DNA from 3 places in the Candidatus Pelagibacter sp. PS_17 genome. Region 2 is predicted to be linked to each of the others. Evidence: riboswitches for the same ligand, from Rfam matches in the RefSeq annotation. Region 2 holds a riboswitch; each other region holds the start of a gene.
The links. A riboswitch is a leader RNA that binds a small molecule or an ion and turns the genes downstream of it on or off. The one in region 2 is predicted to bind S-adenosylmethionine.

Region 1 (6,392 bases), 120 kb from region 2:
AATGTCAAAAGACATTCCAGTTGATGTTAAAGAATATATTATCATTGCTGGAGTACCAATATTTGCTGCAAAGGTAGTAATAAAAGAAGTGTCTAATTTTGGATTATTTTTGCCAAGATAATAACCAATACCAACTACAAAAAAGACAGGAAATAAAACCTCAAACAGTTTTAGATATATTTCCATTAATTATAAATTCTAATCAATGTTGGGTATCTAAGAATATTTTTGTCTTTATTAAAAACAGAAAGACAGTTCTTGGAATTAAGTTCATTAGTTTTATGGGTAATAATAACAATAGTAGCTTTATTATTTTTTTTGTCAGGAGTTTGGATTAATCTTTTTACTGAAATTTTATACTTAGCTAGTCGGTTTGTGATTGTTGATAAAACACCTGGTTTGTCTTTAACTTCAAATCTCAAATATAGTGAATTCACATAATTATCAACGTTGTAACACTTAATTAATTTACGCTTATTGCCAGGAATGCCAAATGGCTTCTTAATATTACCTCTTAAAATTGAAAGTAAATCTGATAATAAAGATGAAGAAGTAGGTCCAGGGCCAGCTCCCTCCCCTTGCAATATACTTTCACCCACAGGTTTTCCTTCGAGAATAACAGCATTCATAACACCACCAACGTTACCAATATAAGAACTTTTACTAACTAAGCATGGGTGTACAGTTTCAAAAAGTTGGCCATTAATTAGTTCTGAAATGCCAAGGAGTTTGATTCGTAAATTTAATTGATTGGAAATTTCTATGTCTTTTAATTCAATTTTTTCAATACCTTCCATTAAGCATTTATGTTTTGAAATTTTAGTATTAAAAGCTAGAGCAGACAAAATTCTTACTTTAGCAAATGCATCAAAACCATTTAAATCTAATTTAGGGTTACCTGGTTCAGCGTATCCCAATTTTTGAGCTTTTTTTAATACATTTAAAAAACTATCATTAGAATTTTCCATTTCTGAAAGAATATAGTTAGAAGTACCATTTAAAATTCCATAAACTTTAGAAATTTTGTTAGTTGCAAGACCCTCTTTAATGGTTCTTAATATTGGAATACCACCAGCAACAGATGCTTCAAATTCTAAATTAACATTATTTTCCTCTGCTAATTTTCCCAAATAATCACCATGTTTAGAGATAAGTGCTTTATTAGGAGTGATTACATGTATTTTATTTTTTAAAGCAGTTTCCACAACTTTTTTTGAAATCCCATCTGACATACCTATAGCTTCAAATAAAATATCTACTTTGGTCTTATCAAAAATTTCTAATGGGTTTTTAAAAAAAATTTTTTTATTAACTTTAAATCTTCTTTTTTTAGAAATGCTTCTTGCCGAAACAGCTACAACGTTAATCTTTTTACCTGTCTTAAGTTCAATATCTTTTTTTTTAGTATTAAGTTCATTTAACAAATAAATACCAACTTGTCCTAGACCAACTACAGCAATGTTGATTATATTTTTCATCTATTGGTTAATATCTGGATATTCTGCATTTTTTGAATAATCTTTAAGAAAGAGGTTAAATTCATCAAAAGTCATAGATTTGTAATCACCAGTTTTTTTTAATATCTGAGAAAGTTTTTTGTCATCATTAGACTTTTTAATAGGATCTTCATTCCAATAAGTAGATTCTTTGTTTAATGAGCACGAAGTTAAAAATACAATTAGGGATAAAAATAAGTATTTCAAATTAATCCTTTTGTTTCATTAAAACCATATTTGATATTCATATTTTGTATTGCTTGACCTGCCCCACCTTTAATCAAATTATCAATAACAGATAAAATAATAACTCTATTTTTATACTTAGTTTTACAAATTACTATAGAGCAATTATTTGTGTTAATTACATCATTTGTACTTAACAATGAATTTGTTTTTAAAATTTTAACGAATCTGTTTTTTGAATATTGACTCTTTAAAGTGTTTTCTAAATTTTTAATACCTACACCTTTGTTAAGGTCTAAGTAAATAGTACTAAGTATCCCTCTAAACATTGGTGTTAAATGGGGTGTGAATGTAAAAGAAAATTTCTTTTTAGTATAGTTTTCGATTTCTTGTTGAATTTCAGAGTTATGTCTATGGAAACCCACACCATAAGCGCTTAAGGATTCATAAAGATTTTTTTCCTTATATTTTTTATGCACACCTCTTCCAGCACCAGAGTAACCAGATTTTGAATCTATAATAACATTATCTGTTTTTATTAAATTTTTCTTAACTAATGGAATAAGTGGTAAAAGTATTGATGTTGGGTAGCAACCTGGACATCCAATAATATTAAATTTCTTTAATTTGTCACCATTGATTTCTGGTAATGAATAAATTGATTTTTTAATATTTTTGACAGATCTGTGTTTTTGTTTGTACCATTTTAGATAATTTGATGCTTTATTAAGTCTAAAGTCTGCAGCTAAATCAATTAATATATTGTGTTTTAATAAATCATTTGAAATATCTTGTGCTTCACCATTAGGTAGAGCTGTAAAAACAAGGTCTATGTTTTTTAAAAGTTCTTTATTGTATCTAATAATTTTAGGTAATTTTTTTGAACTTAATGATTTTTCATAACTAGAGATATTTTTTCCAACAGACGTATTACCACAAAGATATTTAATGTTAACATTGCTGTGTTTAACTAATAATTTAATTAATTGAACACCAATATAACCTGTAGATCCAGCAACTAAAACATTAAGCTTAGGCATTTTTTTATTATAGCAGTTTAGAGTTAAAAAAGAATTATCTTTTCGAGAATTGGAAGCTTCTTCTTGCTTTTCTACGACCAGGTTTTTTTCTTTCAACTGATCTAGAGTCTCTTGTATTAAGTTTTTCTGTCTTAAGTACTGCTCTATTCTCTGAATCAAATAAGATTAATGCTTTAGCAATACCATGAACCATTGCACCAGCTTGACCTGTGTGACCACCACCTGCTACGCTACATCTTACATCGTAATCAGTTGCTTGGTTTATAATCTCAAATGGTCTTGTGATTTGCATTTTGTGACTTCCACTTGTGAAATACTCATCCATAGTTCTGCCATTAACGTAAATTTTGCCTGTACCTTTTTTCACCCAAATTTTTGCAATAGATTTTTTTCTTCTACCAGTTGCGTATTTACTATCTTTAAAATCTAATTTAATTTTAGGTTTTTTTGTAGAAATTTTATTTGGTGTAGCTGCTGTTTCCATATTAATTTCTTATTAAATTTTTACTGTTTAATTTACCTAGGTCTAAAAGTTTTGGGTTTTGTGCTGCATGAGGGTGTTCTTCACCAGCATAAATTTTTACTTTAGTTAACTGTTTTCTTCCTAGAACTCCCCCAGGTAACATTCTTTTAATAGCTAATTTTAATGTTTCACCAGGTTTATTTTTTTCTAATAACTTTTCAGGAGTAATTTCTTTAATTCCACCTGGGTGACCAGTATGTCTATAATATTTTTTATCTTTAAATTTTTTTCCTGTGAACTTTGCTTGTTCAACATTTTTAACAACAACAAAATCACCATCATCCATGTGAGGTGTAAAAGTTGTTTTATTTTTTCCTCTAACAATCATAGCAATAATAGAAGCCAATCTGCCAACTACAGCATTTTTAGCATCTATCTCAAACCAGTTACTGTTTAAATCACCACTTTTTAGAAATTTTGTCATTGTGCGAGGATTAATACTATTATTAGATATAATGTCAATTTTATATTTCCCTTGCAATATCTTGCTTAAATGATATTTTTATATAGCCGATTTGTTCCTATTGCAGGCTAGTTATTGCTAAAAAGGATTTTTTACCCACATTATCGGTAGGCGCATTTGAACTGTATTGTACGCCTTGCATAAAGCAAAAGTACTAAAAAAGGAGTATTAAGATGAGTACAAAAAGACAAAACCCTGAGACTATAGCTATACATGGTGGTGATTATAGAAGTGATCCAACAACCAAAGCAGTAGCAGTTCCAATTTATAGAACAACATCGTATCAATTTGATAGTACTGAACATGCTGCGAATTTGTTTGCTCTTAAGGAATTTGGAAATATTTATACAAGAATAATGAATCCAACAAATGATGCTCTTGAAAAAAGAGTTGCTTCATTAGAAGGAGGATTAGCCTGTTTAACAGTAGCATCTGGACAAACCGCATCAACTTTTGCAATTTTAAACGTTGCACAAGCTGGAGATAATATAGTCAGCTCTACGGATTTATATGGAGGTACTATTTCGTTATTCACGCATACATTAAGTAAACTTGGTATTGAAGTTAGATATGCAGACCCTTCTGACCCAAAAAACTTTGAAAAAGCTGTTGATGATAAAACTAGAGCTTTTTATGGTGAGACTTTACCAAATCCTTATTTGAGAGTTTTTCCAATTAAAGAAGTTTCTGATATTGGTAAAAAATACAATATACCATTAATAATGGACAACACAGCTGCCCCTGTAATTTGCAAACCTTTAGAACATGGTGCTGCTGTAGTAGTTTATTCATTAACAAAATATATAGGTGGTCACGGTACAGTTGTAGGTGGAGCTTTAGTTGATGGAGGTAATTTTGATTGGACAGCTGATCCCAAAAGACAACCTTTATTTAACGAACCTGACGCAAGTTACGGTGGAGCTATATGGGGAAAAGTGGTTCCAGAATTAACTGGGGCTAATGTTTCTTTTGCAGTAAGAGCGCGGGTTACATTACTAAGAGATCTTGGTTCTGCCCTATCACCTGACAATGCATTTGGAATTATTCAAGGGCTTGAAACTGTTGCTCTTAGAATGAAACAACACTGCTCAAATGCATCAAAAGTTGTTGACTATTTAAAGAAAAATAAAGAAGTAACAAGAGTAATCTATCCAACAGAACATGAAGGTAAAATTGCTGATCGTGCTAAAAAATACCTTAATGAAGGAAATGGTGGTTTAGTTGGTATTGAGCTCAAAGGTGGTATTGAAGCAGGTAAGAGATTTATCGAGTCTTTAAAAATGTTTTATCATGTTGCAAATATTGGAGATGCAAGAAGTTTAGCAATTCATCCTGCAACAACAACTCATAGTCAGTTAACAGAAAAAGAATTGTTAGCCTCAGGTGTAACTCCTGGATACGTAAGATTATGTATTGGTATTGAGCATATAGATGACATTATTGAGGATTTAGACCAAGCTTTAAATAAATCTTCTAAAGGGAATTTGAAAGCAGTTAGTTAGAGTTTTTATATAATATCAAAAAATAAGAACTCAAAACTAATATTGAACCTAGCTGGTGTAGTGAAGCGTATGTAATCTCTACACCAGAAATCAAAGTTATAATTCCTAAAAAAATTTGAAACAAGATAGCAACATCAAAAAATAATACATATTTAAAATCATATTGTTTTTTAAAATAGATAAAATTTAAAATGATTATAAAAAATAAAAGCAAATATGCAGTTGATCTATGCAAAAATTGAATAATTGATGGGTTGTTAAATAATTGAGTAGTAATTAAATCACCATAACTAACATCATTTGGAAAAAAACTACCATTCATATCAGGCCATGAATTATAGATAAGACCACCATCTAAACCTGATAAAAAAGCACCCAAAACAATCTGTAAAACTATCAATTTAAGTATGAATAATAAAAATAAATTTGGAATTTTATTTTCAAATTTCTTAATTTTATGAATATCTAAAATATACCAAAAAATTAAACATAAAATAAATAAGGCCAAAGATAAATGAATGCTAAGTCTAAAGTGACTAACGTCATTATTTTCAATTAATCCACTAGATACCATATACCAACCGATGAATCCTTGAAGACACACAAGAAAAAAAATCCAATAATATTTATTAGAATAATGCAGAGTTTTTTTAAAATAGAGAGTAAAGAAAAGCAAAGGCACTAAAGTAAACAAACCTACAAATCTTGCTAACAATCTATGAGCATACTCCCAATAAAAAATTACTTTAAATTCATCTAAGGACATGCCGTAGTTAATATTTTTATATTCAGGAATTTTTTTGTATTCTGTGAAATAAAAATTCCACTCATTAATATTCATAGGTGGGAGTATTCCAGTAAAAAGCTCCCAAGCTGTGATTGATAAACCAGAGTCTGTTAGTCTAGTAAGACCACCGACAGCTACCATAAGAACAATTAATGAAAATAAAGTTATTAACCACAATTTTAAATATTTTATATAGTTGTCGCTATTTACAAACATAAATTATACTTATAATAATTATCTTAATAACCAATTGAATAAATGTCGCCTACAAATAAAAAAAAACTAAATCAGATTAGAATTAAGCTTGATAAACTTGATAATGATTTACTTAAATTAATCAAAAAAAGATCTTCATTAGTCAATGAAGTGCTAAAAGTAAAAATCCATAAAAAAGA
Region 2 (6,392 bases):
ATATTTGTAAAGTTGAAGGATCAATTACAATAGATGATGAAGAGATCATTGACAAAAATCTGGATGTTGTAGGACTTCGAGAGAAAATTGGTATGGTTTTTCAAAAACCCAATCCTTTTCCAAAAAGTATTTATGATAATATTTCTTATGGACCAACCATTCATGGTTTAGCAGAAAATAAAACAGATATGGATGAAATTGTTGAGAATAGTTTAAAAAAAGCAGCTTTATGGAACGAAGTTAAAGACAGGTTAAATGAAGCAGGCACAGGTTTATCTGGAGGTCAGCAGCAAAGATTATGTATTGCAAGAGCCATATCAGTAAATCCTCAAGTTATTTTAATGGATGAACCGTGTTCGGCACTAGACCCTATTGCCACTGCTAAAATTGAAGAATTAATTGATGAACTTAAAAAAAGTTATACAATAGTCATTGTTACTCATTCAATGTCCCAAGCTGTAAGAGTTTCTCAAAGAACTGGCTTTTTCCATTTAGGAAAAATAATTGAAGTGGATACAACAGAGAAAATATTTAAAAACCCTGGAAATAAAATGACCCAGGATTATATTACAGGGAGGTTTGGTTAATTATGTCAGATATTACACATATTGTTAAATCCTACGAGGATGAATTACAAAGTTTAAATGATAACTTAATTAAAATGGGTAGCTTAGTTGAAGCTCAGTTGACAGACTCAATGGAGGCCATCATCAAAGTTGATAAAGAAGCTGCTGAAAACATTATTAAAAATGATGAAAAAATTAATGAGTTAAGAGCAACTATTGAAGAGCAGATTGTAACAGTACTCGTTAAAAGAGCCCCGATGGCAATTGATTTAAGATTAACTATTTCAACTTTAAAAATTTCAAGTGATCTTGAACGTATTGGTGATTTAGCAAAAAGTGTTGCTAAAAAGATCAAACCTTTACCACGCGATCTTCCAGAAGAGTTAATTGCCAGTTTAAAAAGATTAGGGGAGTTAGTTCAAAGACAATTGAAAGATGTTTTGGATGCTTATCTTAACCAGTCAAAAGAAGCTGCTGTTAAAATTTGGAAATCAGATGAGAGAGTAGATGATTTAACACATATCGCAATGAATGAAGTTGCAAATTTCTTAAGCAAAGATAAAAAAAATTTAGATCTAGCAACACACTTATTGTTTGTGACTAAAAATATTGAAAGAGCAGGAGATCATATTACTAATATCGCTGAAGCTTTATTTTATCTAATCGAGGGAGAGCATATTGAAGGAGCAAGACCTAAAGGTAAAGATTTTGATCCAAACTAATGAGCGTTAGCATTCATATTGTAGAAGACGAACAACCTATTATCACTTTAGTTAAATATAACCTTGAAAAAGAAGGTTATAAAGTTTCATCATCAGACAATGGCAATGAGGGTATTGAAGATATTAAAAGATTATTTCCTGATCTTGTTTTATTAGACTGGATGTTACCTGATTTTTCTGGCGTAGAAATTTGTAAAATTTTAAAAAAAGAAAAAAAATTTAAAGAAATTCCAATCATAATGCTTACTGCTAAGGGTGAGGATGAAGATAAGATTAAAGGGTTAAACTCTGGTGCAGATGATTACATCACCAAACCCTTTAGTTTCCCAGAATTACTTGCAAGAATAAAAGCGCTACTTCGAAGATCTAAGCCCTCATTAGTTTCTGATATTGTTGAATTCGAAGACCTTAAGGTGGATAGATTAACACGACGTGTTTTTAGAAAAAACAAAGAAATTCATTTGGGACCCAAGGAATATGATTTAATCAATTTTTTTATTAAAAACCCTAAACGTGTTTACTCAAGAGATCAAATTCTAGAGAATGTTTGGTCTGATAATATCAATGTTGAAACAAGAACAGTTGATGTTCATATAAGAAGACTTAGACAAAGTATTAATATTGATGGATTTAAAGAATTAATTAGAACCGTAAGATCAGCTGGCTATTCATTAAATTAGTAATGACTGTAGAAGCATAAAGACTTAAAATAATAATAATAAACTGAACGTAGACACATGATTTAGGACTTGTTAAGGTCTGATTATGAAAGGTTATAGATTTATTACAAGTGACGACACTTCAGAATTTTGCCATCGTGTAACGGAGGCCATATCCAATGGATGGAAATTGTATGGTGAACCCAAAATGACTTTTGATAAAAAAAGAGGAGTCATGCGTTGTGCTCAAGCAGTTATAAAAAATTCACCTCAGAAAAAGTATTCAAAAAAGATGAAGCTATCATTGATATAAATGGCAGATCAGATAATACCCTTTGTTTATATGCTAGGGATACTCTTATTAGTACTCCCAGCTTTTCTACAATCTAATTCTAAATTAAAGCAATTCTTAACTAATCTTAGTATTTGGATTGTCATTATTCTCATAATTTTAACTATTATTTATTTTTTCAATTGACAGTTTGAGAGAAAGTTGATTATATTTAGTTGCGCTGATTTAAGTTAAATTGCAGAGCGCGTTACAAATCCTGCTAAAGCGACGCTTCAACCACCGCTTTAGACAGGTGGTTTTTTTTTATCTTTCATAAAATTAAGCCGGGCAGTTGAACCATATTGTGCGCCCTGCATTTGCTTAAGCACTAAAAAGGAGAAAAGAGGCCTATGAATATAACCTCTTATTATTTTGTGACCTTTTTTCTCCAAAACAAGAGGAAAAAAAATGAGCACAAATAAATTAAAAGAAAGATTAGATAAAGGACCGGTTATATGCGCAGAAGGTTTTTTATTTGAGATAGAAAGACGTGGCTACATGTCATCAGGGGAATTTGTCCCAATGGTGTCATTAGATCATCCTGAAGTTTTAGAGAACTTACATAGAGAATTTCAACACGCAGGATCTGATGTAGTTGAGGCCTTTACTTATAATGGACACAGAGAAAAAATGCGTGTTATTGGTAAGGAAGAACTTCTCGAACCACTAAATCGTTCAGCATTAAAAATTGCTAAAAAAGTAGCACTAGATACTCCTAAAGGATCAAAACCAAATTTGATGGCAGGTAATATTTCAAATTCAAATATCTGGAAACATAATGATCCACAATCTCAAAAAGAAGTTGAAGGAATGTTTACAGAGATGATTGGTTGGGCCGTTGAAGAAGGTGCTGATATGTTAATTGGTGAAACTTTTTATTATGCTGAAGAAGCTTTTAAAGCTTTAGAAGTTATGAAAAAAACAGGTTTACCAACTGTATTAACCATATCCCCAATGGGTGAAAATAAAATGAGAGATGGAAAATCAGTTGTTGATACTTGTAAAGAGCTAGAGCAATTAGGGGCCGATGTTGTAGGTTTAAATTGTTTTAGAGGACCTGCTACTATGTTTCCTTTTTTAAAAGAAATTAGAAAAGCAGTTAAATGCCATGTTGGAGCTTTACCTATTCCTTATAGAACCAGTGAAGATTACCCAACATTTTTTAACCTACCGGACAGAAGTAATTGTGCATGTCCATCGCCTCATGGAAGAACGTTTCCAACAGCATTGGACCCACACTTTTGTAATAGATATGAAATAGGTAAATTTGCAAAAGATGCTTATGAGCTAGGTATTAATTACCTTGGAGTATGCTGTGGAGCAAACCCAATGTTGATTAGGGAAGTTGCTGAGTCAATTGGTTTAACTGTTCCAGCAAGTAAATATCGAGAGAACATGGAAAATCATTTTATGTATGGAAAAAATAAAAGAATTCCAAAACATATGACTGAATATGGAGACAAAGCGTAAATAAATTAAGAAGGGCATTTAACTAAATTGTGCGCCTGACATATGTCGAAGCACTAAAACAGGAGAAAAAAAATGAGTAACAATCTAAAAGAAACAATAAGCAATCTACAGAAGGATTTTACAGCCAACCCCAAAAATGCTTTGGTCCAATATGAAAGCAACTCAATTCTTAAAGAAGGACTTCAATCTGTAGTCACTCTTAGAGAGCATAAATTAGTTGTTGATGAACCCAAAAGTTTTGGTGGTAAAGACGAAGGTCCGAGCCCAGTAGAGTTAATATTAGCAGCGTTAGCAACGTGTCAGGAGATAACCTATAAAGCATTTGCTACAGCAGCGGGTATTAATATTGAGAGTGTTAGTGTTAAATTAAAAGGTGAATTAGATCTTCAGGGTTTTTTAGCTTTAAATAAAAACACTAGACCTGGCTTTCAATCCATCTCTGGTACTGTTGATATTAAATCTTCATCACCTAAAGCAGAAATAGATAAATTGATTGATACGGTAAATACACATTGCCCGGTATTAGATATTTTATCAAAAGGAGTTCCTATTAAATTGTTTCAAAAGGTTTCTTCAAGTTCTAATAATAAAGAGCACATAGAGCAAAGAGCAAGTGCTGCTTAACTAATCTAATTTAAGCCCTATGAAAATAGGGCTTAAGTCTTTTAAGTTCATTTCAAATCCTAAAAAATTAGAAGTTTGACTAGAATTAAGTATTAATTGCGTGCTAGGGTCTTGTTAATGAAAAATATTTATCATTCTGATATTTATCAATTTAACACCCCAGTTAGTAGTTATTGGGAAGATCATTCAAGCGAAAATTTAAATCTAGATAAACTTAATAAAGATGTCAGCTCAGAAATTGTTGTAATAGGTGGAGGGTACACTGGTTTATCCTGTGCAATTAATTTAATAGAAAATCATAATTTAGAGGTCATTTTAGTTGAAGCTGGAAAAATAGGTTGGGGGGCTTCATCTCGTAATGCAGGTTTCTGTTCTCTACCGCCAAGTAAGATGTCTTTTAAAAAGATGCAATCTATTTACGGCAATGATGAAACTAAAAAGTTCTTTAAAAACTCTGTTGAAGGCTCAAATTATACAAAAGATATTATACAAGAATATAATATTGATTGTGATGTAACGGGGGATAGTAATTACGTTGTAGCCCATCATCCAAATAAGTTTAAAGATATTCAAGAACAAGCCAAAGCTTACAGAGAAGAGTTTGGCATTGAAACTGAGATTTATTCAAAAGAAGACTTTGATAAAATTGGCCATGGTGGCACAGAGCAATTTGGAGCTTTTTCTTATAAACCTGGTTTTGCAATCAATCCTCTTAAATTTGTTAATGGCATTGCAAAATATGCTTTATCTAAACAATTAAAAATCTTCGAGCACACTAAAGTGGATAAAATTGATAAAGAGAATGGTGCTTATATTTTAAGGACGAAAGAAGGATCTATTCGATCAAAAAAAATAGTTGTTGCAACAAACGGGTTCTATCAAGAAGGCTTAATCCCAGAGATGAATTCAAGAATTTTACCAGTAATTTCAAATATTATTGTCACCCGAGCCTTAACGAAGCAAGAAATTGACCAACATAATTTTAAAACATTTTCTCCAATAGCTAATACTAAAAATCTTTTATATTATTATCGAAAGTTACCTGACAACCGAATTTTATTTGGCACTAGAGGGGATTTAAGTGGCAGTGATCAATCTAATTTAAATATGTCTAAGAAAATGGAAAAATTTTTAAAAGATATTTTTCCTAAATGGAAAGATATTAATATTGATTATAATTGGCGGGGATTAATTGCTTTATCTCAAAAATTAACTCCCTCCATTGGTAAAATTGATAATGAAGAGATTTATTATGGATTTGGTTATAATGGGGTTGGAGTGAGTGCTGCTCCTTGGACTGGAAAACAATTGTCTAAGTTAGTATTATCAAACAGTAAAGAGTTAGATATTTCAAAAATTTATAAAGGATTACCTAAGAAATTTATCTTCCCCCAGTTAAGAACATTTTATTTTAGATTAGCGGTGTGGTTTTATGCAATTAAAGACAGATTTAATATTTAAGAAAATATATGATAAAAATTAATTTATGAATGTATTTATAATTTTATCAGTATTGGTAATTGTTGTTGGGGTTATTTTACTAGTTGCATCACCTGCTGCGTTATTTACTTTGAATTGGAAAGAAAAGTCAGGAAAAGACAAATTTCTAATGTTCTTATTTTATGGTATTTTGGTTTATATAATAAATATCATTTTTTGGATTATTAAATAACAATATTAACCATTCTCAAGATCTCTTTATCCTTATTTAGTGTTAGCTAATTCCATCACCTAGACACCTGATTTAAGTTTTGGTAGGGTTTGTTGGTGAGTGATATTTTTCCAAAAGGATCGGCATGGATGAACGGTGAATTCATTCAACTTTCTGAAGCTAAAATTCCTATTTTAGATTGGGGTTTTCTAAGATCTGATGCCACATATGATGTTGTCCATGTTTGGAAGGATAGATTTTTTCAATTAGATAAACATATTGATCGTTTTTTTAAATCAACAGAAAAACTGAGAATGCCATGCAGACTTAGTCGTGAAGAAATACAAAGAATATTAGCAGGCTGTGTTA
Region 3 (6,392 bases), 430 kb from region 2:
ATAATTGAACATTATCAGCTTGATCAACAAGTGTTCCAAAGTACATACCAAGTTCATGTTGACTTGGTGCTACTTCATGGTGATGTTTTTCAACTTTAATACCTACCTCTTTTAAACTTTTTAAGTATTCACCTCTCATATCTTGTTCACTATCAACTGGAGGGACTGGAAAGTAACCACCTTTTACTGGAGGTCTATGACCCATATTTCCATTTGCATACTCTGTTCCAGAATTATAAGGACCTTCTTTACTATCTATTTTAAAACCAGTGTTGTTTGGATCATTATTAATTCTAACATCATCAAAAACAAAAAATTCAGGTTCAGGACCAAAAAAAGCTTTATCACCAATGCCAGATTTTTTTAAATATGCTTCTGCCTTTTTAGCTGTTCCTCTTGGGTCTCTCTCATAAGGAGATCTTTTAACAGCATCTAAAATATCACAAAAAAGGATTAGAGTATTATGAGATGTAAAAGGGTCCATAATCATTCTAGAAGTATCAGGTATTAAAATCATGTCAGACTCGTTAATTGCCTTCCAACCAGCAATAGATGAACCATCAAAAAATACACCTTCATTTAACATTTCTTCATCAACGATAGTGTGATCCATTGTTAAATGTTGAAGTTTTCCTCGAGGGTCAGTAAATCTTAAATCAACAAATTCAACTTCTTTTTCCTTCATGAATTTTAGAACATTGGCAGCAGTCATAGTTTCTCCTTTTTTAAATTTTGTGGTCAATTAATAACAAATGTTTCTTTAATAATATTGCTTGAATAATAAATATCACCTATGCGTTTTTTACATATGAATTACAACATTATTTGTTAAATTATCAATCAATTATTAGTTGAAATATGAGCTTATTAGATAAAGAACCTGTTAAAAGAGCTGAAAAATTTCTTAAAAACTTTGACCAATCCTTAGAGGTAATAGTTTTAGAAAATTCAGCAAGAACAGCACAGGATGCAGCAACAGCTTTAGCTTGTGATGTAGGTGCAATTGTCAAAAGCTTATTATTTAAAGCGGAAAATACTTTTATATTATGCTTAGTAGCAGGCGATAAGAGGTGTTCATTAAATAAACTAAAAAAAGTTAAAGATAAAAAAGATATTTCAATGGCATCACCAGAAGAAGTTAAGACACAAACGGGCTATACAATAGGGGGTGTCTCACCTGTTGGGCATTTAGAGAGAATTGAAATTATAATAGACAATTCTTTAGAAAGGTTTAATGAATTGTTTGCTGCAGCAGGACATCCAAACTGTGTATTTAAAACAAACTATAACGATATTCAAAAGATTACGAATGGAAAAGTTGAAGATATAATTGAATGAGACAACCTAGATTAATTGATTATACATTATTAGTAGTTTTAGCTTTAATATGGGCATCAGCTTTTTTTAATATCAAAATTGCAACAGAATCTTTTGGACCAATTACAATTGCATTCTTGAGAGTTTTTTTTGGATCAATTCCAGTATTATTATTATGCTTTTATAAAAAAATTAAGATTGAAGCATTTTCCAAAGATTGGTATTGGTTTGCTATAATAGGATTTGTCAATTTGGTATTACCTTTTTTCTTAATAGCTTACGGTGTAAAATCTGTACAAAGTAATTTGGCAGCAATCTTAATGTCAACAACACCCTTGAGTTCAACAATATTGGGTCACTTTTATACAAAAAATGAAAAGTTCAATTTAGTTAAAACTTTTGGAATACTAATTGGTTTTTCAGGTATTATTTATTTGTTTTCAGATAATTTATTAATAAATGATAGTAATTTTATTTCTGCGTTATTAATATTGCTTGGGTCAACTTGTTATGTTATTGGAGGAGTTTTAACTCTTAAAATTAGTAAGAAAAAAAATGAAAATGTAACAGGCTCTATATTAATTTGGGCTATCCTAATTTTAATACCATTTGTTTATTTTATTGAAAAACCATGGAATTCAATTCCAAGCATTGAATCTACAATATCAGTAGTTTATTTAGGAATGGTTTCAACAGGTGTTGCTTGGTTGCTAAGATTTAAAATTCTAAAAGATAATGGTCTTATATTTCAATCACAAGTCTCTTACTTAATTCCAATATTCGGTACTATATTGAGTTATATTTTTTTAAAAGAAATAATAACACCTAAAATTTTATTATCTTTATTAGCAGTTGTTGTTGGAATTTACTTTGTTAAAAAAGCAGATCAAAAAAAAACTACTTAAACTGAACCATTTCTTTAATATGAGATGGTCTTGTTTCGCAACATCCACCTAAAATAGTAGCACCAGCATTTTTAAATTTTTTAACAAAATTTGCCATCAATTCGGGTGTTAAATCTTTTCTTTGACCCAAAAATTCATTTGGGTTACCAGTTTTACTGACATTATAACTATTAGTATAACCATCTTTAGGATTAGTTGTCACAAAAGCATTAAGCTTAAATCCAAACGGAACACCTAAATTTTTTACTTCTTCTAAATTTTCATAAAAGTTTTCAGGTGAAACACAGGATAAAATTAATCCTAGTAAATTATTATGTTTAATATTGTTAATAATATCTGATATTTTTTCACCACTTGGAAGATTTATTCCTTCAGAAATGTGAGCACCTATTAAGTATGGCTTATTAAATTCTTCAATTGCTTCAATTGCTAATTTAAACTCTTTTACACTAGACAAAACATCTAAGTAAAAAAAATCAATATAAGGATCTAATAATTTTGCTTGATCATAAAAATTTTGCTTAATTTCATCATCTGGTCTTGTATCTTCTTCGTATGTTAAATATTGAGGTGGAAGACCGCCTGCAATTAACACGTTAGGATGTTGTTCTTTAGCTTTCTGAGCTATTTCACCAGCTTTTTTGTTTAAGTATTCAAACTTATCTTCAATTTTATTATCACGTAATCTTATTCGTCTAGTAGTAAAGGTTGCTGTAACAATAACTTCAGCACCCGCTTTAATAAAGTCTAAATGTGTGTCTAGTAAGAGTTGATGGTATTCTTCTTTTAAAACAGCATTTGCACTCCACAATGTGCCGTTTGGCTTCATACCACGAGCTAACAATTCTTGTCCCATACCACCATCTAAAATTCGTGTTGTTTTAAAAAAATTAATATCCATTTTTATTCCTTACTTTTTTAGTGCTTTAGCTCTATGCAAGGTGCACAATACAGTTCAACTACCTTTACCAATTATATAATGATTTCCTTTTTAGCAGTTAGCACCTGCAATATGGATCAAATCGGTAAAATATTTATATATCTATTAGACTGATTAGTAAATCACTTCTTGAATAATATTTTAGCATTAAATGAGAAGGATCTTCTCTCACCATCAACGTTAAATGGATAAGCTGTGTGCATTAAATAATTTGGAAAAATCAATAGGTCTCCTAATTTAGGGTTTAAATTATAGATACTTTTACTTAAAAAGTTTTTTTGACCATTAATAAAATCAATAGTTCCATTAGTTTTAATCTTTTTATTCTTAACTAATTTATTTTGATTCATATCTTTTGGGATTTTAAGATATCCAACACCTGACAGTTGTCCTTCATGATAATGAATTGGATTATATTCATTTTTTAATTGCCTAACCACCCATAGATTTATTATCTTAATTTCTTTAATTTTTTTAACGCCTGACTTATCAAGGTAAACTTTAATATTTTTTAGTAATTCTTTAGACAAACTCTTATTAATTAAAGTTTTGGGTATCTTAATTTCATTCCTAATTTGACTTGCAAGTTTAGAGCTATAATCATTTTTTTTAGATAATTGAGACTTATCAATGTGATTATTTAATATAGTAATAATTTTTTTGGATAACTTTGTTTTTCCTATAGTGGGTCCAAATGCTCTAAATATTTTCATAATCTTTCTATAATAATTTAATACTTCTGTTATGCAAACAACTTCAGTCCCATTCGAATAGCGACAAATATGACAAGTCCTGATGTCACTAGAGCTAATATTCTTGCAGGAAAAATTTTAAGATTTAAATAGTTTCCAAGCTGGCCGCCTATTAAAACAAAAAAAAATAATGGCCAATAATCATAAATTCCATTTATTGTTGATGCCTTTGTAAATTGGCCAGCAAGTCCTGATAAAGAATTAATCAGTATGAATAATGATGCTGCTGTTGCAATGTTTTTTGCTTTATCTACTCTAATTAATAACAATATAGGGCTTAAGAAAATTCCACCACCAATTCCAACTACACCAGACACAAATCCAATAGATGCACCAATTAATATTGATAATATTTTTGGTATCTTTTTATAAACTTCAATTTTTTGATCAAAAGATTGAAATTTCATGAGAAGTAGAACTCCTGCTAGTGCTAAGACTAAAAAAAGTAAAATTTCAAAAATTTCTTTATCTACTGATAAAGATCCTCCTATGAATGCAAGTGGCACAGATGATATCAAATATGGGGTAAGGATCTTAAAATTGATATTTCCAGCTTTAATATAATTTATACAATTTCCTGATACGACAATAATATTACAAAAGAGAGCAATTACAGGAAAGATCAAGTAAGGAATATCCCAAATTAATAGAAGGGCTAGATAGGTAGAGCCACCACCAAAGCCAACACTTGAATATAAAGTTGCTGTTAGAAGAAATAAAAATGATAATATAATCATGAAAATTATTTTAAATTTATGATTGTAAATATAGCACTTTTAACTGTTACGGACACCAGAACTTTTGAGAACGATAAGTCTGGTGCGATCTTAGTAAAAAAAATAGAGGAGGCTAAACATAAATTAATAGATAGAAAAATTTGTAAAGATAACAAAGATGACATTATTAAAATCCTTAAAGATTGGATTAATCAATCTGAAATAGATGTTGTAATTACAACAGGGGGCACTGGGCTTACAGGTCGAGATATTACACCAGAGGCAGTAAACGAGATAGCTGACAAACATATACCAGGTTTTGGAGAGGTGTTTAGAACAATAAGTTTAAAAACAGTTGGTACATCGACCATTCAATCTAGGGCTTGTGCAGTACTAGCTAATGGCAAATATGTATTTGCTTTGCCAGGTTCTTCAGGGGGAGTAACGGATGCCTGGGATGGAATTTTAAAACATCAGTTAGATATAAATCATAAACCTTGTAATTTTGTAGAACTATTTCCAAGACTTAAGGAAAAATAATTATTTTTGATATTTTTCTTTCCACTCAGAATAAGGCATACCATAAACATGCTCACGTGCATCTAAGTCTGAAATTTCAATACCTTTTTTCTCTGCTTCTTCTCGATACCATTTTGATAAACAGTTTCTGCAAAAGCCAGCAAGGTTCATAATATCTATATTTTGAACATCTTTTCGTTTATCTAGATGTTTGAGCAATCTTTCAAATGTAGCAGACTGTAATTCTTGTTTTTTATCTTCTCTCATAATTAAAATATTAGACACATTTCAATTAAGCACAAGATGTAGGCTGTATTCAATCTTAAGTAGAAAAATTAATGTTTAAAATATAGATATTATCATCTTTTTTTGTTTAAATATTTTATGGCTATTAAAAAAAAGATGGCTGGTAAAAAAAAGAAAACAGCCAAAAAGTCAAAACCTAAAGTTAAAAAAAAATCTAAAATTATTAAAAAAGTTAAAAAGAGTGTGACTAAAAAGAAGTTACACAAACCAATCAAAAAAAATAAGCTTAAGAATAATAATAAAAGAGAGAGGATAAAAATGAGCACAGAAACAGTAAAAGGTGGACGATCTCCGTTACTAGATACGTCTCACTTAAATGTCAAATTTCCATTTAAAGAAAAATATGGAAATTTTATAGGAGGAAAATTCGTTGAACCAAAATCAGGTAAATATTTTGACAACGTAAGTCCAATCAATAATGAAGTTATATGTTCCGTTCCAAGGTCAGATGCAAAAGATGTTGAGGCTGCATTAGATGCTGCACATGCTGCTTTTCCTACTTGGGGAGTTACATCAATAACTGAAAGATCTAACATGCTACTTAAAATAGCTGATGTTATTGAAAAAAATCTAGAACTATTAGCTACTGCTGAATGTTTAGATAATGGAAAACCAATTAGAGAGTGTATGGCAGCTGACTTACCATTAGTTGTTGATCATTGGAGATATTTTGCTGGAGTAATCAGGGCAGAAGAAGGTTCGGTTTCAGAGATAAGTAATAGTGAATATTCTTATCATATACCTGAACCACTTGGTGTAGTTGGACAGATTATACCATGGAACTTTCCATTATTAATGGCAACATGGAAACTTGCACCAGCACTTGCTGCAGGTAACTGTGTAGTTTTAAAACCAGCTGAACAAACACCTGCATCAATCTTACTATTAATGGAACTTATTGGAGACTTATTGCCTCCAGGAGTTGTTAATGTTGTAA

Region 1: another riboswitch for S-adenosylmethionine. It lies ahead of AC5SML_RS03380 (O-acetylhomoserine aminocarboxypropyltransferase/cysteine synthase family protein); the one in region 2 lies ahead of AC5SML_RS04095 (OsmC family protein).
Region 3: another riboswitch for S-adenosylmethionine. It lies ahead of AC5SML_RS01785 (homocysteine S-methyltransferase family protein); the one in region 2 lies ahead of AC5SML_RS04095 (OsmC family protein).

The regions. Positions count from the first base shown of each region.
Region 1 is NZ_CM182073.1:641,877-648,268, forward strand. Features, by position in the region: gene AC5SML_RS03350 (AEC family transporter) at 1-186, opposite strand, end outside; gene AC5SML_RS03355 (homoserine dehydrogenase) at 186-1,478, opposite strand; gene AC5SML_RS03360 (hypothetical protein) at 1,479-1,703, opposite strand; gene argC (N-acetyl-gamma-glutamyl-phosphate reductase) at 1,700-2,722, opposite strand; gene rpsI (30S ribosomal protein S9) at 2,757-3,206, opposite strand; gene rplM (50S ribosomal protein L13) at 3,208-3,669, opposite strand; SAM riboswitch class V at 3,809-3,877, shown strand; gene AC5SML_RS03380 (O-acetylhomoserine aminocarboxypropyltransferase/cysteine synthase family protein) at 3,882-5,210, shown strand; gene AC5SML_RS03385 (COX15/CtaA family protein) at 5,203-6,213, opposite strand; gene AC5SML_RS03390 (chorismate mutase) at 6,256-6,392, shown strand, end outside.
Region 2 is NZ_CM182073.1:762,724-769,115, reverse strand. Features, by position in the region: gene pstB (phosphate ABC transporter ATP-binding protein PstB) at 1-587, shown strand, start outside; gene phoU (phosphate signaling complex protein PhoU) at 590-1,288, shown strand; gene phoB (phosphate regulon transcriptional regulator PhoB) at 1,288-1,968, shown strand; gene AC5SML_RS04105 (DUF1737 domain-containing protein) at 2,054-2,260, shown strand; SAM riboswitch class V at 2,556-2,620, shown strand; gene AC5SML_RS04100 (homocysteine S-methyltransferase family protein) at 2,687-3,748, shown strand; SAM riboswitch class V at 3,752-3,816, shown strand; gene AC5SML_RS04095 (OsmC family protein) at 3,821-4,372, shown strand; gene AC5SML_RS04090 (NAD(P)/FAD-dependent oxidoreductase) at 4,490-5,833, shown strand; gene AC5SML_RS04085 (hypothetical protein) at 5,859-6,044, shown strand; gene AC5SML_RS04080 (aminotransferase class IV) at 6,137-6,392, shown strand, end outside.
Region 3 is NZ_CM182073.1:334,169-340,560, forward strand. Features, by position in the region: gene glnA (type I glutamate--ammonia ligase) at 1-712, opposite strand, end outside; gene AC5SML_RS01775 (YbaK/EbsC family protein) at 859-1,338, shown strand; gene AC5SML_RS01780 (DMT family transporter) at 1,335-2,222, shown strand; gene AC5SML_RS01785 (homocysteine S-methyltransferase family protein) at 2,215-3,123, opposite strand; SAM riboswitch class V at 3,133-3,196, opposite strand; gene AC5SML_RS01790 (2OG-Fe(II) oxygenase family protein) at 3,285-3,875, opposite strand; gene AC5SML_RS01795 (sulfite exporter TauE/SafE family protein) at 3,905-4,651, opposite strand; gene AC5SML_RS01800 (molybdenum cofactor synthesis domain-containing protein) at 4,670-5,170, shown strand; gene AC5SML_RS01805 (DUF1244 domain-containing protein) at 5,171-5,416, opposite strand; gene adh (aldehyde dehydrogenase) at 5,714-6,392, shown strand, end outside.